DNA from 3 places in the Paenibacillus sp. FSL F4-0236 genome. Region 3 is predicted to be linked to each of the others. Evidence: riboswitches for the same ligand, from Rfam matches in the RefSeq annotation. Region 3 holds a riboswitch; each other region holds the start of a gene.
What was found. Region 3 has a riboswitch for cyclic di-GMP ahead of NSQ29_RS16670 (DUF6612 family protein). Riboswitches for the same ligand answer to the same signal wherever they lie in the genome.
Positions count from the first base shown of each region.

Region 1: it holds a riboswitch for cyclic di-GMP, as region 3 does, so the genes downstream of both, NSQ29_RS24215 (transglutaminase-like domain-containing protein) here and NSQ29_RS16670 (DUF6612 family protein) in region 3, are expected to answer to the same signal.
Region 2: it holds a riboswitch for cyclic di-GMP, as region 3 does, so the genes downstream of both, NSQ29_RS25555 (anti-repressor SinI family protein) here and NSQ29_RS16670 (DUF6612 family protein) in region 3, are expected to answer to the same signal.

Region 1 covers NZ_JBBOBK010000001.1:5,422,423-5,429,968, reverse strand. Annotated here, with positions in the region: gene NSQ29_RS24235 (phospholipid carrier-dependent glycosyltransferase) at 1-1,568, shown strand, start outside; gene NSQ29_RS24230 (glycosyltransferase family 2 protein) at 1,669-2,649, shown strand; gene NSQ29_RS24225 (GtrA family protein) at 2,639-3,043, shown strand; gene NSQ29_RS24220 (class D sortase) at 3,078-3,728, shown strand; cyclic di-GMP riboswitch class I at 3,853-3,933, shown strand; cyclic di-GMP riboswitch class I at 4,042-4,122, shown strand; gene NSQ29_RS24215 (transglutaminase-like domain-containing protein) at 4,136-4,945, shown strand; rRNA gene NSQ29_RS24210 (16S ribosomal RNA) at 5,317-6,874, shown strand; rRNA gene NSQ29_RS24205 (23S ribosomal RNA) at 7,089-7,546, shown strand, end outside.
Region 2 covers NZ_JBBOBK010000001.1:5,719,549-5,727,094, reverse strand. Annotated here, with positions in the region: gene odhB (2-oxoglutarate dehydrogenase complex dihydrolipoyllysine-residue succinyltransferase) at 397-1,671, opposite strand; gene NSQ29_RS25560 (2-oxoglutarate dehydrogenase E1 component) at 1,724-4,591, opposite strand; cyclic di-GMP riboswitch class I at 5,063-5,147, shown strand; gene NSQ29_RS25555 (anti-repressor SinI family protein) at 5,174-5,329, shown strand; gene NSQ29_RS25550 (helix-turn-helix domain-containing protein) at 5,531-5,860, opposite strand; gene NSQ29_RS25545 (TasA family protein) at 6,020-6,640, opposite strand; gene sipW (signal peptidase I SipW) at 6,733-7,320, opposite strand; gene NSQ29_RS25535 (hypothetical protein) at 7,322-7,546, opposite strand, start outside.
Region 3 covers NZ_JBBOBK010000001.1:3,653,508-3,661,053, forward strand. Annotated here, with positions in the region: gene NSQ29_RS16635 (ABC transporter permease) at 1-170, opposite strand, end outside; gene NSQ29_RS16640 (tautomerase family protein) at 232-438, opposite strand; gene NSQ29_RS16645 (Crp/Fnr family transcriptional regulator) at 662-1,372, opposite strand; gene rd (rubredoxin) at 1,419-1,601, opposite strand; gene NSQ29_RS16655 (NAD(P)/FAD-dependent oxidoreductase) at 1,630-2,844, opposite strand; gene NSQ29_RS16660 (FprA family A-type flavoprotein) at 2,861-4,099, opposite strand; gene NSQ29_RS16665 (CapA family protein) at 4,369-5,385, shown strand; gene NSQ29_RS16670 (DUF6612 family protein) at 5,467-6,315, opposite strand; cyclic di-GMP riboswitch class I at 6,433-6,524, opposite strand; gene NSQ29_RS16675 (RNA polymerase sigma factor) at 6,729-7,247, shown strand; gene NSQ29_RS16680 (DUF4179 domain-containing protein) at 7,231-7,546, shown strand, end outside.

The DNA of each region.
Region 1 (7,546 bases), 1.8 Mb from region 3:
TCGAATTCAGTGAATCCCCTGAGGTCTGGAGTAGTCCACTGGATGTAAGCGAGGATGTTGGGAATGTCTTCATCTGGAAAAGCCAACCTCTGAACGTTGCAGCAAGATACGTGAAGTTTACAGTCACCTCTCCAGGGTTCACTTTAAATGAAATGGCCTTCTATGAGCAGGGAGGCGAAAGAGTACCTCTTTCTATAGCCGGTGTTACACCGGATGCTAATGCAGTCGCTAAAAGAGGAGAGCCTGCCAATCTTTTTGACGAGCAGTCGCTCATCCCTGAATATTCTAACTTTATGAATAGCACTTATTTTGACGAGATCTACCATGCACGGACAGCTTATGAATATACACACGGGATTGTGCCTTATGAGAACACGCATCCACCACTAGGCAAGCTATTGATCGCAGTAGGGATGGAACTGTTTGGAGTCAATCCTTTCGGCTGGCGTATTATCGGAACATTGTTCGGGATTGCCATGCTGCCTCTCATTTATGTAATGGCACTACGTCTCTTTAAAAAGAGTAAATACGCAGCACTTGCAGCTGGATTGTTCGCACTGGATTTCATGCATTTCACACAAACAAGAATCTCTACGATCGATGTATACGGAGTATTCTTCATCATGTTAATGTTTTATTTCATGCAGCGATATTACACTATGAATTTCTTCAGGCAGCCCTTAAGAAAAACACTAATTCCGTTATTCTGGTCCGGTTTATTCTTCGGAATTGGTGTCGCCTCCAAGTGGATTGTACTGTACGGAGGAGCTGGGCTGGCCATTATGCTAGCTATCTCGCTCTTCGAGCGCTACAGAGAATATAAAGCATCGGGACGGTTGCTCGCGGAAGGGAAGATCAAAGACAAGGAACTGCTGGGTACCTGTCGCGAAGCCGTAAATTCGTTCTGGAAGAATACCATTATTACGCTAGCTAGTTGTGTTGCATTCTTCGTAATCATACCGGTCATTATTTATAGTTTATCTTTTGTTCCGGGTTTATCTGCATCCGCAGAGGGCTTTACTATAAAAGGCTTGATTGATTCCCAAAAGAACATGTACAACTATCACAGTCAGCTTGTAGCTACACATCCTTTTGCGTCCTCCTGGTGGCAATGGCCGTTTATGAAGAGACCCGTCTGGTTCTTCAGTGGCAGTGAGGGATTGCCGCAAGGTCAGGTCAGCAGTATAGTGACTATGGGGAATCCGCTTATCTGGTGGACGGGGATTTTCGCAATGCTGGCAACACTGTGGATTACACTGAAACGCAAAGATAAGACCCTCTATATGATCTGGATCGCCTTTTTCTCACAATATGTTCCGTGGATGCTTGTCCCAAGGGAAACCTTTATCTACCATTATTTTGCTATGGTGCCTTTTATGATTCTTGGTATTGTATATATAATGAAGTTGCTAGATAGCAAATATCCTGAGGCTCGTTATGTTAGTTATGTCTATGTGGCTGTTGCTTTACTGCTCTTTGTCGCGTTCTACCCTGTCCTGTCAGGGATGCAGGTAAGCGGAGATTATGTGAAGAATATGCTGCGTTGGTTCCCATCTTGGGTTTTCTAAGATTTTTTTAAAATATTTATAACAATAAGTTTATGCTTACAGCGTTATTATGAAGAATAGAAAGATGTAACGCTCCATAAAGCTTTTAGGAGGAATAAAGGTGAAAGCCAGATATAGTGTAATTGTACCCATGTTCAATGAGGAGCAAGTAATTAGCGTTACTTACGAACGTTTGAAAAAAGTAATGGACGAATGCGGCGATACTTATGAGCTAGTCTTCGTTAATGACGGAAGTCGTGATCGTTCGGCCCAGATGATTCGGGAGATCAGTGATCGGGATGAATGCGTCAAGCTAATTGACTTCTCGCGTAATTTCGGACATCAGGTAGCGATTACAGCTGGCATGGACTATGCCGAAGGTCAAGCGGTTGTTGTTATTGACGCTGACCTTCAAGATCCACCGGAGGTCATTTTGCAAATGATCGAGAAGTGGAAAGAGGGCTATGACGTTGTGTATGCGAAGCGGCTGAAGCGCCGTGGAGAAACGATGTTCAAAAAGGTAACGGCCAAGATCTTTTATCGATTGCTCAGCAGCATGACAAGTGTAGACATTCCCACGGACACAGGTGATTTTCGTCTTATTGATCGTAAGGTATGTGATGTCTTGCGAGGTCTCAAGGAAAAAAATCGGTATGTCAGAGGTTTAGTGAGCTGGGTCGGCTTCAAGCAGACGATGGTGGAATATGAGCGGGAAGAACGATTTGCAGGAGAAACCAAGTATCCTCTTAAGAAAATGATTCGTTTTGCGCTGGATGGGATCACTTCCTTTTCGCATAAGCCACTTAAGATTGCTACGTATGTCGGATTCTTTCTTTCCTTCTCCAGCTTTCTCTATTTATTCTTCGTATTGTTTCAAAGAATCTTTTTCACCTCATGGACGGTTCCAGGTTGGGCTTCCATTGTAGGGGTCAATTTGCTCTTTAACGGTATCGTTCTGATGCTGCTAGGTGTAATCGGTGAGTATATTGGACGGATTTATGACGAGTCTAAGGATAGACCGTTGTATATTGTCAGTGAGACCATAGGATATCGTGACGAAGAAGAAGTGGATCGCCGGAAGGATTACAAAGATGTCAGATAAGAACTTTCGGACTGCTTTCATACAGTTTCTCAAATTTAATGCTGTAGGTCTGGTAAATACCCTCATTGATTTCGTAATCTTTACATTACTGAACTCACTTGGGATGGTATATGCGTTGGCACAGGTGATTTCTTATAGTGCAGGGACAGCGAACAGCTTTATTTTGAATAAAAAAGTAACCTTCAAGGATCGTGACCGTGGCAATAAAGAGGGTTTTGATAAGACGCAGTTGCTGAAGTTTATCGTACTGAATCTGGTAGTACTCGGAATATCGCTGTTGCTAATGCATCTGTTGACTGACAAACTAGGCATTCAAGTGTTGATCTCTAAGGTATTAGTAACGTTTGTGACGGTGATTATTAACTTCTTCGGAAGTCGTAAATGGGTATTCTAAAGTTCAGTAGAACCAATCTACGGAGGTGAAAATCATGCGTAAATTCTCGTATGTGCTCATACTGGCGGGGATCCTTATCATGCTCTATCCAAAAGCTAACGAATGGTATAACGACTGGCAGCAGGATAAGCTATTAGAATCAGCTGAACTGAGCACCAGTGAAAGTACTCCACCACCTGATCTAAAGAGCAGATATGCCGAGGTCACTCAGCTACTAGCGGAGGAATCAGCTTTAGATGCACAAGCACAGCCGCAAGAAACAGAAAAGCCGGAACCGGAAATTGAAGTGGGTGGCAAAGTTATCGCATTAATTGAGATCGATAAGATCGATCTGAAGCTACCTGTATTAGAAGGGGCTACTAAAGCGAATATGAAGCATGCTGCGGCCCATATGAAAGAAACAACTCCAATAGGAGAAATAGGGAACGCCGCAATAGCTGCACATAGAGCTAGAACTACGGGCAGATTGTTTAACAGGCTGAATGAGGTTGTGATTGGGGATACGATTACGGTAAAGACTAGCGATCAGACTTATAATTACGAGGTTTATGATATTTCTGTTGTACTTCCTAGTGATGTGTCTGTTCTAGACGGGAATAACAAAGATAAAATTCTTACTCTAATTACGTGTGACCCACTAGTAGATCCTACACATCGTTTGATTGTTCATGCCAAGCTTTCCTAATCGTTGACGAGAAATAACAAGAAAACTCAAATACAGAGAAATAACTATAAAATAATAGTAAATCTAGCAATTTTGTTCTTGTTTACGAGGATAAATATGGTAGTATAAGACTATAAAAGCTAAACACGATAAACGGCAAACCTATCGAAAGGTAGGGACGCAAAGCTAAAGGGCCTTCCCGTAAGGATGGCAGCCAGTTACCGAATGAAGAGGCTTTTTTTGTTTTTATAAAATATATAAGAATCTTAGATTCATATTTCTACTTGGACTGATTCTGTTAATTTGTCTAGTGAAATTAGAACAGATAGAGCTTATACGATAACGGCAAACCTATCGAAAGGTAGGGACGCAAAGCTAAAGGGCCTTCCCGAAAGGATGGCAGCCAGCTACCGAAAGGGGTTTTATCCGTGAAAAAGGTTTATTTTATGATGGTGGCGCTGTTCGTACTGATTACTGCGGTTCCGGTAAGCACAGCTCAAGCCGCAAGTGTAGATGCAAGCTGGTTGATTACATCGAAAGTGGCTCAAGGTGTTATTGGAATTAACTATGATATTCCGAAAGATAAAAGAATCAAACTCATGATCACTAAAGACAACAGCAGCTATACATATAACTTATATGCTTCTGAACAAGCTGAGGACTTCCCTTTACAACAAGGTAATGGTACTTATAAGGTTTCTGTTCTTGAGAATACAACCGGCAATAAATACAAAGCGTTATATTCCGAAGTAGTAGACGTAACCATGAGTGACTCGAATTCCGTATATTTGGGCTCCGTACAGAATGTGAAATGGAGTTCTTCTGATAAAGCGATCCTTAAGGCAAAAGAGCTTACAAAAGGCAAAACAACAGATGAAGAGAAAGTTAAGGCAATCTATAACTATGTAGTTGCTAATGTACAATACGATTATTCTCTTGCTAATAACGTAACAACAGATTACATTCCGAACATTAACAACACTTTGAATACTAAAAAAGGAATCTGCTATGACTATGCTTCTCTTTTTGCCGCAATGCTGCGTAGTGTAGATGTGCCTGCTAAATTGGTGATGGGGAATACTAGCTACGTTACGCAATACCATGCATGGAATGAAGTGTTGATGGATGGGAAATGGGTTACTATTGATACAACGGTAGATGCATCGTCAGCGAAGAGTAAGAAGAATACGGATTTTATTAAGGCTTCAAGTAAGTATACTGCAGCAAAATACTATTAATTTGCATCGCTAGATTCATAACTCTATTAAATAAACAACCAGCTTAATTATTAAGCTAGTTGTTTATTTTTCTATTAGGGGTTGCTTTTCTATGAATAGATAGGTTATTATAGTTAAGCGTTGTTAGACAGCGTACAGGCAATGTTTGTGAGAGTTATATAAACGGCTTTCGAAAAATAAAGCTTGCATTACTGAGAACAACATGATATATTATAAGAGTTGCTGCTGAGACATTAAACGGCGCCAACGAGAACTTGATCTTTGAAAACTGAACAACGAGTGAGTAGGAAATCACGAAAGTGAAATCCAAAATTAGAGAATTAATTTTCTCGTCAGATGTTTCAAAATGAGCATATCGCTCTTTTCAATACTAATTGGAGAGTTTGATCCTGGCTCAGGACGAACGCTGGCGGCGTGCCTAATACATGCAAGTCGAGCGGAGTTACTTTGAAAGCTTGCTTTCAAAGTAACTTAGCGGCGGACGGGTGAGTAACACGTAGGCAACCTGCCCCTTAGACTGGGATAACTACCGGAAACGGTAGCTAATACCGGATAATTTCTTTTTTCTCCTGAAGAAAGAATGAAAGACGGAGCAATCTGTCACTGAGGGATGGGCCTGCGGCGCATTAGCTAGTTGGTGGGGTAACGGCCCACCAAGGCGACGATGCGTAGCCGACCTGAGAGGGTGAACGGCCACACTGGGACTGAGACACGGCCCAGACTCCTACGGGAGGCAGCAGTAGGGAATCTTCCGCAATGGACGAAAGTCTGACGGAGCAACGCCGCGTGAGTGATGAAGGTTTTCGGATCGTAAAGCTCTGTTGCCAGGGAAGAACGTCCGGTAGAGTAACTGCTATCGGAGTGACGGTACCTGAGAAGAAAGCCCCGGCTAACTACGTGCCAGCAGCCGCGGTAATACGTAGGGGGCAAGCGTTGTCCGGAATTATTGGGCGTAAAGCGCGCGCAGGCGGTCATTTAAGTCTGGTGTTTAAACCTTGGGCTCAACCTGAGGTCGCACTGGAAACTGGGTGACTTGAGTACAGAAGAGGAAAGTGGAATTCCACGTGTAGCGGTGAAATGCGTAGATATGTGGAGGAACACCAGTGGCGAAGGCGACTTTCTGGGCTGTAACTGACGCTGAGGCGCGAAAGCGTGGGGAGCAAACAGGATTAGATACCCTGGTAGTCCACGCCGTAAACGATGAGTGCTAGGTGTTAGGGGTTTCGATACCCTTGGTGCCGAAGTTAACACAGTAAGCACTCCGCCTGGGGAGTACGGTCGCAAGACTGAAACTCAAAGGAATTGACGGGGACCCGCACAAGCAGTGGAGTATGTGGTTTAATTCGAAGCAACGCGAAGAACCTTACCAGGTCTTGACATCCCTCTGAATCCACTAGAGATAGTGGCGGCCTTCGGGACAGAGGAGACAGGTGGTGCATGGTTGTCGTCAGCTCGTGTCGTGAGATGTTGGGTTAAGTCCCGCAACGAGCGCAACCCTTAACTTTAGTTGCCAGCAAGTAATGTTGGGCACTCTAGAGTGACTGCCGGTGACAAACCGGAGGAAGGTGGGGATGACGTCAAATCATCATGCCCCTTATGACCTGGGCTACACACGTACTACAATGGCCGGTACAACGGGAAGCGAAACCGCGAGGTGAAGCCAATCCCATCAAAGCCGGTCTCAGTTCGGATTGCAGGCTGCAACTCGCCTGCATGAAGTCGGAATTGCTAGTAATCGCGGATCAGCATGCCGCGGTGAATACGTTCCCGGGTCTTGTACACACCGCCCGTCACACCACGAGAGTTTACAACACCCGAAGTCGGTGGGGTAACCCGCAAGGGAGCCAGCCGCCGAAGGTGGGGTAGATGATTGGGGTGAAGTCGTAACAAGGTAGCCGTATCGGAAGGTGCGGCTGGATCACCTCCTTTCTATGGAGAATCGTCTTCTGCAATGAAGACATTCAAATCGGAAGCTAAGCTTCCACAACTCACTCGTTGCTCAGTTTTGAGAGTTTAAGCTCTCATTTTTAAACTTGATCCTTGAAAACTGGATACCGAAACGAATTTGCGTTTTAGAACATCTTTTAGCAACTTGTGTAAACAAGTAAATGTTATTAGTGAGATTTTTCTTAGGAAAAATCAAGGTTAAGCTAATAAGAGCACACGGAGGATGCCTAGGCGCCAGGAGCCGACGAAGGACGTGGCGAACAACGAAACTGCCTCGGGGAGCTGTAAGCAAGCTTTGATCCGGGGGTGTCCGAATGGGGAAACCCAGCTGTGGTAATTCGCAGTTACTCATCTCTGAACACATAGGAGATGTAGAGGCAGACCAGGGGAACTGAAACATCTAAGTACCCTGAGGAAGAGAAAACAATAGTGATTCCGTCAGTAGCGGCGAGCGAACGCGGAACAGCCTAAACCTAAGAGCTTGCTCTTAGGGGTTGTGGGACGTCTCACATGGAGTTACAAAGGAATATGGTAGGTGAAGAGGTCTGGAAAGGCCCGCGATAGAGGTAAAAGCCCTGTAGCCTAAACTGTGTTCTCTCCGAGACGGATCCCGAGTAGTGCGGGGCACGTGAAACCCCGTATGAATCCAGCAGG
Region 2 (7,546 bases), 2.1 Mb from region 3:
TAGTCTTGTAGTTGCATGCGCTAAGTTAGTTGTACTATATACAATTAAAGTTAACTAATACCTTTATATAAGCCCTGTAGTTGTATTTAATACAGCTATTACTGGTTAAATTAGTGGAAATAAACGTTTTTACGGATTTTAGTTGTAGAGAATGCAATTAAGGAAGAGGATATGGGAGATCAGAAATAAATAAGTGTATAAAATACAGTTAGATCATATGAAAGGTAGGAAGCATTCCCGACAACGCCGGACTTTTTATCCTAGGGATTCATGATTCACCTTGTACTTATGAAATACTTCATCTCAAAAGTTGATTCAGATATAAAAGAAGGTATCCCTAATGCGAAGCTTTAGGGATACCTTCTTTATATTCTTAAGTCGGAAGATCGATCAGGGTTAGCCTTCCAGCAGCAGTGCTTCTGGATCTTCCAGCAATTCCTTCACTTTGACGAGGAAGCTAACCGCTTCAGAGCCGTCAACGATCCGGTGATCGTAGGAAAGGGCGATATACATCATTGGACGGTTAACGGTTCTTTCTTCGTCCAGCGCAATTGGACGCAATTGAATCTTATGCATCCCTAGAATACCTACTTGAGGGGTATTCAGAATCGGGGTGGATAATAGGGAACCGAATACACCGCCGTTGGTGATAGTGAACGTACCGCCTTGAAGCTCGGAGAGACTAAGTGTATTAGCGCGTGCCTTGGAAGCGAGTTCACCAATCTGACGTTCGATTTCCGGGAAACTGAGGCGATCTGCGTCACGGACAACCGGAACCACCAGACCTTCCTTAGCTGCAACGGCAATACCGATATCGTAGAATTTCTTAACGACCAGATCTTCACCGTCAATCTCTGCGTTCAGCAGAGGGTAGGTCTTCAGCGCACCGATCACGGCTTTGGTGAAGAAGGACATGAAGCCTAGTCCTACTTCATGCTTCTCTTTAAAAGCATCCTTGCGGCGCTTGCGGATGTCGAGGATCGCTGTCATGTCCACCTCGTTGAAGGTGGTCAGCATGGCTGCGGTCTGCTGCGCTTCTACCAAGCGGCTGGCAATCGTGAGCCGTCTGCGCGACATGCGCTTGCGCTCCACGTTCTTGCCATCCTCCGGCGCGGCTTTGCTCGCTGCCGGCTTCGCTGGCTCCGGCTTGGCTTGTGCCGCCGGAGCTACCGGTGCAGCGGCCTGTGGCGCTGCTGCACCATGACCCGACACATCGGCCTGACCAATCCGGCCGATAGGATCACGGGCGCTAACATCGCCGAGGTCGATGCCGCGCTCCCGTGCCAGTTTGCGTGCGCCCGGCGATGCCAGTGCAGCGGGGCTTTCGCCACCCGCTACAGCGACTTCGGGCGCTGCTACAGGTGCGGCTGCTGCGCTGCCGCTTGCCGGTGCCGCTTCAGGCGCTTTGCTCTCAGCGGCCTGCGGTGTACTACCGCTAGCGGCTCCAATGATGCCGATGGCTTCGCCAACGGCTACGTTCTCGCCCGCTTGACGTAGGATGGAGGAGATGACACCCTCCACCTCCGCACTAATTTCCAAATTCACTTTATCCGTCTCTAACTCAGCAAGCACATCACCTTGACCTACCGTGTCGCCTTCTTTAACCAGCCATTTGTAGATGGTTCCTTCGGATATAGATTCTCCCAGATCGGGTACTAAGATTTCTGACACAGGCCGTTACCTCCCCAAACATAATGGTTTACGCTATTGTGATACCGTCCTCTTAAGAGGACGGTACAGCTGTTTGTACTTGTGAATTTGCTTTTAGGGCCTCTGAAACAATTCTACGCTGTTCAAAGCTATGAACATCTGCATAACCACTCGCAGGACTGGAACGTTCAGGACGTCCGATATATCTCACGCTAGTGTTTTGCGGTGCGATGGCCCGTAACCGAGGTTCGGTATAACTCCATCCGCCCATATTCTTCGGCTCTTCTTGCACCCAGACAATTTCCTGAAGGGATGTGAAGGAGCTTAAGTGAGCACTCAGTTCATGTTCTGGGAACGGATAGAGTTGCTCTAAGCGCAGTACATGCAGCCATGACCAATCTTTGTCTGAAGCAGCTTCTAGCTCTGTTTGGATGTCGATAGCTACTTTACCGCTGCAGACTACTAGACGTTTGACCTCACCTGGCTTCTGGCCTAGCAGGGGCTCAGCTAACACAGGCTGGAATTGTCCGGAAGCGAGCTCAGTTCCGGCAGATGTGCTGCGCGGATTACGAATGAGACTCTTCGGCGTCATAATCACCAGTGGTTTAGCGTCTTCCTGTCCACATAAAGCAGCTTGGCGCCGCAAGACATGGAAATATTGAGAAGCAGTGGTCAAGTTAGCAACGGTCCAGTTCTCTTCCGCGGATAACTGTAGGAAGCGTTCCAATCTACCACTGGAATGTTCGGGTCCCTGTCCCTCGTAGCCATGCGGTAACATGACGACGAGATTGCTGCGCTGCGTCCATTTCGCACGTCCAGCGGCAATGAACTGATCAAATATAACCTGACCTGCATTGGCGAAGTCGCCATATTGTGCTTCCCAGATGACGAAGGTTTCTGGTGCGAACACATTATAACCATACTCAAAGCCTAGCACAGAAGCTTCAGATAGCGGACTGTTATATACGCCAAAGGAAGCGCGAGAATTACTTAGCTGATGAAGCGGAGAGAATAATTCTCCTGTCTTACTGTCGTGCAGCACCAGATGGCGGTGTGCGAAGGTGCCGCGCTGTGCATCCTGACCGCTAAGTCGAATTGGCGTTCCATCCTTCAGGATGGTTGCGAAGGCGAGGGACTCAGCGAGTGCCCAGTCGACCTTTTCACCCTCATTCAGTGCGTCCTTGCGACGCTGCAGAATTCGCTCCAGTTTCGGATAGACTTGGAATCCATCAGGTACGCTCAGTAGCTCACGATTAATCTCTTGCAGACTGGAGATCGGTACGGCTGTAGTGCCTGCCGCTGAGCGATCTGTATGAAGAGGAATGAAGGCCTTTGGTTCTTTTTTCTTGTGATTGCCTTCCTTCATACTATCGTACGCACGTTGCAATACGCCTTCTGTTTCAACGTGCATCTTTTGTACATCTTCAGCTGTAAGAATTTTTTCGCGCTGTAGCCGCTCCGCATACACCTTGTAAACGGTTGGATGATTGCGTACCTTACCGTACACGATAGGTTGTGTAGTTTCAGGATCATCCATTTCGTTATGTCCATGACGACGATAGCCGATGAGATCAATAACGAAATCCTTTTTGAATTGATTGCGATATGCACTAGCTAAACGAACGGCTGATATACAGGCCTCAGGATCATCAGCATTGACATGGATAATTGGAATTTCATATCCTTTGGCGATGTCACTCGCATAATGCGTTGAACGGGAGTCTTCGCTTTCTGTCGTAAAGCCGATCCGGTTATTAACAATGATATGGATCGTCCCGCCATTCTGATAACCTTGAAGTTTGCCAATATTAAGTGTTTCTGCAACAATCCCTTCACCTGGAAAAGCAGCATCGCCATGCATCAGTACCGCCATAGCTTTACTGGTATCAATCTTCGGCAATCCGGCTGTGCTCCGATCTTCTTGAGCAGCACGAGTGAAGCCTTCCACGACAGGATTGACGAATTCCAAGTGACTTGGGTTATTCGCTAGTGTTATTCTTGTGCGTACGGTTTCTCCTTCACGGACAGCGCGATCTGCACCCAGATGGTATTTCACATCACCCGTCCAGCCATAGTTAATGCCTGTAGAGCCTTCGGAAGGGAAAAGCTCCTTGTTCGGAGAATGATGAAACTCTGAAAATATAATGTCATAAGGTTTGCCTAAAATATGTGCAAGAACGTTGAGGCGACCACGATGCGCCATGCCCATCAGAATATGCTCTGCGCCGTCATGCGCAGCAGCGCGTACGATTTCATCCAGCATCGGTACGAGAGCGTCGTTGCCTTCCAAGCTGAACCGCTTCTGACCCACAAAGGTTTTGTGGAGGAAGGTTTCGAATTGCTCTACTTGGATCAGGCGGTTTAGCAGCTCTTTACGTTCTGCATTATTTAAAGGCGCTGGTGAGCTTGTGGATTCTGCCTGTCTGTTCAACCATTTCAGTTCTTGTTCTTCATGCACATGCCCGAATTCATAGGCGATTGTCTTGGTGTAAGCCTGACGCATACGCTGAACTGCATCCCATCCGGTATGCACATCATTCGGCGCATTCTCCCAAATGAGCGTGGCAGGTAGTGCGAGCAGATCCTCACGAGTCAGCTCATAGGTTTCGAGTTCAAGATATTTAGCCATGGGATTGTGATCGCGCTCAAGCGGATCAATATCAGCGGCCATATGGCCATATATACGAATATTAGCGATTAGCTTGGAAGCTCTTACTGCCTTTCTAAGCCATTCGGTGTCTCCCGAAATGCGAGGCTGTGGAGCCGGTTCGCTATCCGGTGTTAGGGGCGGGGGACCCGAATTTGTAAAAAGCTCGCGATAATTATTCTCTACGGTGGAAGGATCTTTCACAAACTGTTCATATCTTTCTTGAATGTAGCCTAAATTGGGTCCGTAATACTTACTCCAAATGGATTCGTTATAGGGCTCTTTGGCTGCCATGAATACATCCTCCTTAACGGATGAACTCCATACGTGACATTTTGTGTCAACGCTTACTGGAGCTGTGATGATTGCGGTTTCATTTCTCATCTTATTGTGCTACTTTCCACACGTGTAATCAATTCATTCTTTCGTCCAATACGTTCGCAAAATGGTATGGGTTAGCTTGTTCTAATGAAAAGAACGCTGTTTCTTCTCATTACCCATTCCTAAGGCCCACTAAAATGATTCTAATATCCTTATTTTTAACTAATAGGGAAGGAAGTATCATTCTATCGGCTTAATTAATTTTATGAATGGGACGAGTATCGTGTTAATAGGACAAGATATCGCACAAAAGCGCTTCTATTTTTTGTTTTTTAATGGAAAAACTAATCAGAAATCGACACACTTTTCCACTTTAGTATAGTATAATGTTATTGCAGTTAGCGATTTTCATATATTTCAAAGTAGATCCTTTCGTGTAAAGGGTCCAGTAAAAGGTAAACCTGCCGAAAGGCAGGGGCACAAAGTCGCGGGTCTAAGGTAGAAATACTATGACAGCCGGATTGCCTGGGGACTAAAATCTTAGGAGGAGATTTTTTGGACAAGTCCAACCAGGGAAGCAACAGAGAACAGCAGGTCATTGATCTAGACGTAGAGTGGGTCCATTTATTATTAGCAGCTAAGAAGGCTGGCATAAAGGCAGATGAAATTCGTCGCTTCTTTCATGAGAAGACTGTGCAAGCCGTGCAGTAATACATTCAGAGCATTAGATATCAAAAGAGCACAGCGATAACTCGCTGTGCTCTTTTTCTTTATATAAGGATCTATAAGATTCAGACTTGGTCCTTATATTCTGCTAGAATTCAAACGCCTTCGCGGTCCATGTTAGGAGGGTGAAGGCGCTTATGTTTAATAGTATGAGTAGAAGAGGATCTTATCAGGTCAGGTGGAATATTAATCCTTCTGATCAAGGCGCCATTTCTGGTAGTCCAGAAACTCCTTGAATTCGCGTTTGCTTATGCCTGAGGCCATAGCTTCCTGCACCAATCGGAACCATTCCGAATCTAAAGGTGACTCCTCAGCATCATTAGGTTCTCCATAGAGCAAAGCGTGGATGGATACCTGAAGCGCATCGGCGATCTTTTCGATAAACTGAATTGAAGGATTGGATTGGATGTTTCTCTCCACATTGCTAAGATACGACTTAGCAACATCCGCTCTGTCCGCAAGCTCAGATAGGGACAATCCCTTTTCTAGGCGGAGATGCTGGATACGTTGGCCCATATTTTGTGGCACTATGCTGACGCCCCTCCGTAATTTTTGTTATTAGTATAGCAAATATCAATAAATTCGACAAAGTTTATTGTAAAGAGAAGAGCAGCATCTACTTATCCGCTTTCCGGAATAAGAATCTGCTGCTCTTCGAATGGAAGACTTATTAGATTATTTAGCGGATCCAGCAGTTTGCTTACCTACGAAATCCCAAGTCAGAGTTAATGAATCTTTTTGGAAGTAGTTTTGCTCTTGGCCGTTATCAACAAATTCGAATTGAACGGTGAAGCTATCATTTGTGCCGGCCTTAATTCCAGATGCTTCGCTAGTACCCCAGATTGCATCAAGTCCAGTGTTTTTTACGAGATCCGGTGTCTGAGTCTTCAAATCGGCCAGGGTAGTTTCCCAAACTACTTTCTCTTCACTACCAGGTAAGATGCCGCTTTTATCTTTATTCACCAGGAATTTAACTTTGATGGATTTTGCCAAATCGTTAGCGCCGTTGTTACCACCTACATCATTAATAGAGGTAGCTGTTTTGAGGAGGATCGAACCGATATCAAGTGTACCGTCATTTTTTAGTTTGAAGTCTCTTTTGATCGTATCGCCTGGCTTCAGATCCTTCAAATCAACGATAACAGAAGGATCAGAGTTCAAATCCAGTGTACCTGCTGCGAATGTAGCGGTGCTTTGTGCAGTGTCACTAAAGTAAGCGAAAGTTCCTCCACCAATCAATGATAAACCCAGTGCTGCAGATGCTACGCCAAGACCCAATGTTTTTTTGATACCCATAATTAAAATTCCTCCTCGGTTTTTGTGGTTTTTTTTATAAAAGTTATATATTGTAACTTCCGGTTCGTAAGCGGAAGCGGACAATCAACGAATTACTGTATTTCAGTTGGGGGTGGAGAGGCGGGCAGTATAGCAGCATTTTTCTTTTCGAGTGCAGCTACAGCCTTCCATGACGAATACAGAGCATAGAGCAGGAGCATCAAGCCTGGTACGATCATGAGCATGACACTTCCAGCTTTGGAAACTGCGAAATTCATAGCGTAACCTACGTAAGGTACGGTGACCCCGGTATACTCAGCTACAACATTCGTGGAACTGGTAGGGTTCATATCAGGCGCATCATTGTTATCGCCTTTCGTGCGATACATGGCTTCACCAGTAGCGTTGTTCATTGTTGCTTCTACAACACGGTGAGTAATTAGCAGGTTTTCTTCATTTCTAAAGGTGATCACATCGCCTTTTTTGAAGCGATTCATATCTCCTCCGGGTTTTAAAGCGACAATCGATCCGGTTTGAATCCCTGGTTCCATCGAACCTGAGAGTACCGATTTGATCTGGTATCCGAAGAAGGCAGGTTCACCGCCGGAGGCCTTTGATAAAACTACGGCTACCACCAGCAGAATGAATATCACAAGCATGATGCTCGATAATGTATTGTTGATCATTTTTTTAATCCGCATATTATTCGCCACCTTTAACTTGTTGAGGGTCCGAAGGGGCTGGTGTTGCTACCGGTGGGGAAGTGGTTGTATCTTCCGCTTTTGGCGCCTCCTGAGGAACCGCTTGCTGTGGTACATCTTTTGGAATCGTTAGCTCTTCACCAATTTCCGGAACGACCGGGTTAGTGGCTGGGGCTTCAGGCTGTTCATTATTTATGTTCTCTGGAGTAGCTTCACCTTTCGGTGG
Region 3 (7,546 bases):
AACATCGTCCTAAAGTGCTCAAGCCCTACCCATTCACTACCTGTAAAGCCTTTAAAAATGTTGTAGTTCTGAAACGCAATCACTGAACCGGCCAACGGCAAGTACTTGAAAATGATAAAATACAAGATCCCGGGAATCGCGATCACATAGAGTGCTCTGAATTTCCACATGTTTGAGAGCAGTGACCTTCTCGTGTCGGCTTTGTAGTTAATAAGGTCAATCCCGGTTAACTTAGCCTTCATAACCGTTTCCTATAGGTCCTTTTTTCAGCAGGTTCGCTGGAGCATTCTCATCTAAGGGAATTTCTTGAAATTCGACGGTAATAAACCGTTCCTCCCGTTCAATAATTCGGGATAACTCCCGTGTGAATACAGTAACGATCTCCTCCTTCTGCTCACTCGTTCGGCCTTCGTACATCCTAATCTCAATATGTGGCATCAGCTTTCCTCCATTTCCTCGAATAGTGATTGAATCTAACCTCATTCTACCTGCAATAAAGCGCTTGCAATATGGATTTTCTATGAGTAAGCTTGTGTTTTCTTTAGGGTATATCCAGTAATAATCGAGCTGGAATTCAAGCGAGCCCCTAAAAAAAGCAGCATCTCTACCGTAATCTATGGTAGAAATGCCGCTTTATCATTTTAGATTTTTAATTACTATTTTAATACCCCATATAACTTTCCAAACCCGCTGGATCTATAATGAGCATTTGCTTGTTTCCAATTAGTTCAATAAGGCCTGAATCTTCAAACCTTGAGAATTTTCTGCTGATGGTTTCGCGGGTGACCCCAACATAACTGGCCAGTTCTTCACGAGACAACGGAAGGTCAATATGAATATGAGCACCACGTTGTTTGCCATATTTGTCACCGAGTTCCATGATCATATAAGCAATTCGTATTTCTGGATCTTTGGTCGCCAAGCTCTGCGCCAGATTTTCTGTATGGGCTAATCTTTTGGTCACACTCTTCAGCAGCCGGAGTGAAATATCCGGATTTTCCGTCATCAGCTGCTCCATATCTGTTCGAGTCAGCATGCAAATGTTAGTATCTTTTAGAGCATAAGCACTGAAATTGCTCAGCTCATCGCTGTTAAAAATGCTCAGTTCCCCGAAAAAATCCCCGTTCGTCAAGATGTGCAAAATTTGTTCCTTGCCCTCAGGAGTAATTTTGGATAATTTAACATGGCCTCGCTGAATAATGTACAGCGTATCCGACGGTGCTCCTTCCAGAATTAACGGTTGACCTTTGGTGAACTTTCGATGTTTGATCATGGCACTGATCCGGGAGAGATCGTCATCGCTTAACGCAGCAAAAATCGGCACCTTGCGGGTACAAGGTTCAGCAGCGTATTGGCAAGAATACTCCTTCATAACTGTCCCCCCTGTTGTTCATTTTTTTTATAAACCTTACTTCCCTTTAAGATGCAGAAGTTTTTTTCTCTTCAACCGGCGCAAAATGGCTTGTATCTTCACCACATACAGGACAAACCCAATCTTCAGACAAGTCTTCAAATGCAGTGCCTGCAACAACATCCTCATCAGGATCGCCTACTGCCGGATCATAGATATAGCCACATGGTAGACAGATATATTTTTTCATCATTGTCATCTCCTATAAAGTTAGTAGTTTAGTTCAATCTGGATTGTACTTCAGCCATAATTTCCACGATGCTACTCCCGTTAACATCGATCCCCTCAAGGGAGATGCCATACTCTACAGCGGTTTTATACCCAAGAGAAGCAGCTGCACCTTGCCAGGATATCGCACCGATTATTGTGTTATCTTTCACAAAGATACGCGTATACGCCCCATTTTCTTCTCCGTTCACCACCGTATAGCAATACCGCTCATCAACGTTGCCTATCGAAAATAAAGAGACTCCAAAAGCGTTAAACAATGTAACCGGAACAGCTCTACGATACGCAGTCAGATTGGCGACCATATTACTGCCGGCAATCCGGCCCTGCTCCATCGCTCCGCCCCACAGTCCTTCCACATGCCCGTTAATTTCAGCAACATCTCCGGCAGCGTACACATGCGGATCATTTGTTTGCATTTGTTCATTTACGATAATGCCCTGCCGGACTTGAATACTCGAGCCATTTAGCAGTTCCGTATTTGGTACAATACCAATGGAGTAGACTACATGGTCACAGGAAAAATGAGATTGGTCATCCAGCGTAATTCCGGTAACAAACTCTGATCCTGTAATAGACGCCACATCTGCTTGAAGAATAACCTTCACACCTGCTTGTTCAAGGTTCTCTTTAAGGAGCTGTGAGGATTTCTCATCAAGCTGTCTGCCCATCAACCGGTGAAAAGCTTCGATCACCGTTACCTGATATCCAGCTTCATGCAGCGCCCAAGCGGTTTCGATTCCCTGCACTCCCCCACCAATTACGGCTACATGGCTGCCATCCTGCAGGTTTTCTTTCAATCTGTCCGCGTCGTTCATATCCCGGAGGGTATGAACATTGTTCAGGCCGAAGCCCTCAAGGGAGAGTGTACGATTCTTCGCTCCCATACACAATAAAAGCTTATGATAAGAAACACTCTGCCCATCTTCTGTCACAACAATTTGCCGGTCCGGGTGGACAGAACTGATTCGGGTCGAGGTTTTTACGGATATACGATTATCGCGGTACCATTTTTCCTTTTTAATCAGCACCTTCTCACTGTGCAGGTCGGTAAACAGCCCTTTGGTCAGCTTAATCCGGTTATAGGGCAGTTGACTTTCCTCCCCGAGGATCGAAATTTCCGATTCTGCGTCTTGATCACGGATGGCTTTGGCGGCATGGACGGCGGCTACTCCGCCGCCAACTATAACGTAATGTTTTGTCATCCTATGTTCCTCCTCCCTAAAATGAACTCAGCAGCAAATCCGAAACAAATTCAGCCGCGTTTTTAATTTTTTGAACTTTCTCAGGCTCTTTCGGGGAAAATCTGATTCGTACAGGGAACTCTACATGTGTCATCCCCGTGGATTTAATAACCTCAGATGTGCTTTGCACCGTCATATTTGTTCCATTCAGATAATCCTGAATGACTTCAATGGCTTCACCACTCCAGCCGTAGGAGCCAAAGGCTGCAGCAAGTTTACCTTCCAGATTCATATTGTGCAATTCTTTCAGAATGTTCTCCAGGTTCCCAATCATGTCCGCGTATTTAGTGGAGCTGCCAATAAAGACCGCGTCAGCTGACGTTATACTGTTCAGAATATCGGTGGCACTACTTTTATCTGCATCCCAGACCTCTGTCTCTATATTATTTTCCTGCAAGCAATCCTGTAAGATTTTGGCCATCTTCTTGGTACTGTTTTTGATGGTGGTATATACGATGGTTGCCTTTTTTCCTTGCGTCGTTTCACGGCTCAACGTGGCGTACATCCCGATATATTTACGTATGTCCTTCCGAATCACAAACCCATGGGAAGGAGCGATCATCCGGATCTCAAGATCCTTAGCAGCCTCTAACAGTGTTCTTACATATCTTCTGTGAGGATGAATAATTGCTGCGTAATAGCCCTGGAAATCTTCCGTAATATCAAACCCGGCTTCATCGCTGAATAGATTCTCCACCGCAACATGCGTGCTAAAAATATCACAAGGAAATAAGATTTGATCTTCGATACAATAGGTGATCATCGTTTCTGCGGTATGGAGATACGGTGTTTCTTTAAACAGCAGCGTTTTCCCACCAATATCCAGCTTGTCTCCATCTTTCACCACCAGGAAGTTCCGGCTATGAAGCTTGTACATTTCCTGCAATTCTGGAACAGCAATCTCGGTGCATACGATCGTGGCGTTTGCAGCCTTGGCAGCGAGAGCTGCCAGTCCACCAGAGTGATCAGGCTCTGTATGGTTAATGACAATGTAATGAATATCTAGAAGATCAATCATTTCACCCAGACACTCGGCATATTCACGTCCGAATTCCATATCTACGGTATCAATGACAGTCGGTTTACCTGTTTTTAATAAGTAGGAATTATAGGTAGTTCCTTTTTCTAGAATCAGGCGATGAAAAGGAACATGACGGTTATCAATTTTGCCTATCCAGTAAATATCCTCGGCGATTTTCTTGAATTGTGTACTCATTTCTATAACCTCCAATGTTTGATTGATAATGTTTATCAACAACCATATTTTATTATGGCTGCCAAACAAAAAAGAGGATTTGAATCAAATTATGAAAGTTTGAAAAAAATGAATACCTTTAATTTAGACGATCTAAATAAAGTGATTATGCGTTGGGTCACATTTTTAATAAAAAGCCACACAAATGTTTGCACTTCGCCTTAAAGAAAGAATAACCCATAACAACTTTATGCCATATCCTAATGAAAATAATAAAAAGGTGGGTATCCATGACTGAAATACAAATAGCTGCTGTGGGAGATCTAATGGTCAAACGTTATATTATTTCGGATGCTAAACAGCCTGACGGAACCTATTCATTCAGCCCCCTGTTTGCAAAAGTAGCTCCTTATCTAAAACAGGCTGATTTGACGATTGGCAATCTCGAAACCACCTTTGCTGGAAGTGGCCCCGAATGCAGGAAAAGCCCACGATCAGGCGGTCCGATATTCAAATGTCCAGACGAACTGGCCCCTGCACTTAAGGAAGCCGGATTCAACGTATTAGTAACGGCCAACAATCATTGCATGGATTATGGTGCCCCGGGTCTGGTTCGGACGTTACGAGTTCTGGACCGTAATGGAATCGACCACACGGGAACAGCTAAATCATTAGAAGAATCCAAGAGAGCTCTTATTAAAAACGTCAAAGGAATTACGATCGGCATCCTCTCCTACACAGCAGGAACCAACCGAATTCCGGTACCAGTGAGTAAGCCATGGCTGGTTAACCGGATATCTACGCCCAAGATCATTCGGGAGATTCGAGATTTAAAAAAGAAAGTCGATCTAGTCTTGCTTTATCTGCATTTTGGAAGCGAATATCGTTACACTCCAAACAAGAGGCAAAAAGAGCTGGTCAATCTCTTCTTTAAAAATGGAGCTGACATCATACTGGGTTCTCACCCACATGTTCTTCAACCGTTAGCGCTTCGGGGAAAAAAACAATTTGTTATTTACTCATTGGGAAATTTTGTTTCGACTAAACTAATGAATATTCCTTATACACAAAGCGGTATCATTCTTACGCTTAAAATAAAGAAGGATGAAAGAGGACACACAAGTATAAATAACGTAGGTTACATCCCGACTTGCGTAGATCGAAGAATAAAAAGCGGTAGGAAAGTTACAGAGATCATCCCCATCCGCGACGCATTAAAGAGAAGCGACACCGACATAAGAACAGAATGGCGAAATCTCATGAATCGAATGTTGAAGCATACGACGTCAATCTTAAAGAGGGAATAGAAACGTTATTAAAATAGAGAATACAGCAAAAAGCGCTGTTCTACTGAACAGCGCTTTTTGCTCCATATGAAAACGACCTTATTATTCTAGTTCGGCGGGCTTTACAATGGTTGTACCTTTGTTATTCTTGGAATACTTAGCTTCGATTTTCGTGTTGTATGTATCCTTTTCTCCATCACTTATCAGCACATAACTCAGATCGACTGTCAGCTTTTCCGTCTGCCAGGTCTTAGTATTGACGAATAATTTCCACGTTACGCTTTTGGGTTGAACTGTCTCACCATCCCAGAGGTTCTCCTGGTCATAGAGTTTGATTATTCCCTTAGCTGCTGTCGGATCGGTTACCGTGAACTGCAGGACGGTCTGAGCACCAGCAGTGCTGACTTTCATAGATTTTTTATAATTTTTAACCGAATCAAGCATGGAAACAGGATCGTATTGACCTTTGGAGTAAAAAGAATCCCACTCCATCTTCTCCAGTGCAATCCAATACTGTGCATCGGGATCGATTGGCTCGCCGTCATCGTCGTAACCTTCATCTTCAGATTCATCGATCAGTTCACTTCCGTCTACAAGATAGTAAAACTCCTTGTCATTGGCATATAGACTGTACGATGTATCTAAAAGACTACTATCAACGGTGCCAGCTGCAGCAAAATTCGGCAGTCGATTAATATCCAGCTTCAGTGTGTTAGTGTTGCTGATACGTACCCCACCGCTCTGAATATCCTGTTTTTTGATCACATCTAAGTGAAAATTCTTTATTGCTTTAGAGGCTGCCGTTACTTTGCTAATCATTTGATCCGCGGTTACTGCTGTTGTGGTAGCTGCAGACACGACTTCAGGATTAGACATCCATCCGATCGTTCCGGACAGCAATATAGCACCTACTGCCAAACTAGTGCCTATTGTTTTGAAAAAACTGTTCATGTACTTCCCCTTTCGGCCCCTTGCGATAATGTAACGCCGTATAGATCGAAATAATAAAAGAGCTCAAAATAGACTACATATTCTTAGAGCTATCCTTTATGCTTCATAAGATATCCCTATGGCGGCCTGGCGATCATTTCCTTCTGTAGAAAGGCTTTAGACCCATGGCTTTGTGTCATCATCTTTCGATGATTTTACCTTTAACGCGGACATTCAATTAGTTTTAATTAGCTTACGGACGCATGTCCCACCGCTAATTTTATCATGGTTATAATTACCTGTAAACAACTTATCTTCCATTCGAATTCGCTATGATACTCAGAAGAAATACTACAATCAAAATGAAAAATGAACGATTACATACGCTTATAAGTCTTATTAATGAGAACATCAAAGACAGGGGGTGCAGCAAAATGAGTGACCGGGAAATTTTCGAGCTCTATAAAGAACAAGTATATTATTTTTGTTACTACTTAATGAAAAATCAGGCAGATGCGGAGGATATTTCCCAAGAGGTATTTGTAAAAGTTATCTTAGCGGATAAGTCGAAGGTAAGAAACTTGAAAGCTTGGATTTTACGAATTGCTTCGAATGAGTGCAACAGTGTGATCAAAAGGCGTAAGACGGGGTGGATGAAAGAAGTACGTAATTATTTACTATCCAGGTCTGAGGAATCAAACCCTGTAGAAAAACGTTTGGATCGACAGGAAACTAAAAAAGAATTACAAGGGTTATACAGTCAGCTTCCCGACAAAATCAGAATGGTAGTAGTCCTTCGTTTTATAAACGAATTGACTGTACCCGAGATCTCTAAAGTTATGAGCATACCCGAAGGAACTGTAAAATCCAGACTGAACAAGGGACTTAAAATACTAAATAGAATGGGTGGAACCCAACTAAAGGAGCTGAATAGTAATGAGTCTCTATATTGAAAAAGATAAACATATTCCCCGACCGGATTATGATTTGATGTGGACTGCCATAGAACAAGAAGCATATACACGTCAAAGAAATCTGCATTCCTCCCAGAATACTCCTAGGTCTAATAAAAAGGTTATTCCTATCAGCATCGTCTTCTCTTGCCTCTTACTTGTAGCCATTCCTGTATTCGCTAGTATGACGATTAATTGGGATAAAATTGGTGGTCGAAGTGTGAGCAATGCATTAAATAATGGCATCGGTCAACAGTATAATCTTCAAACTTCCAGTTCAGGAGTAACAATGAATTTGA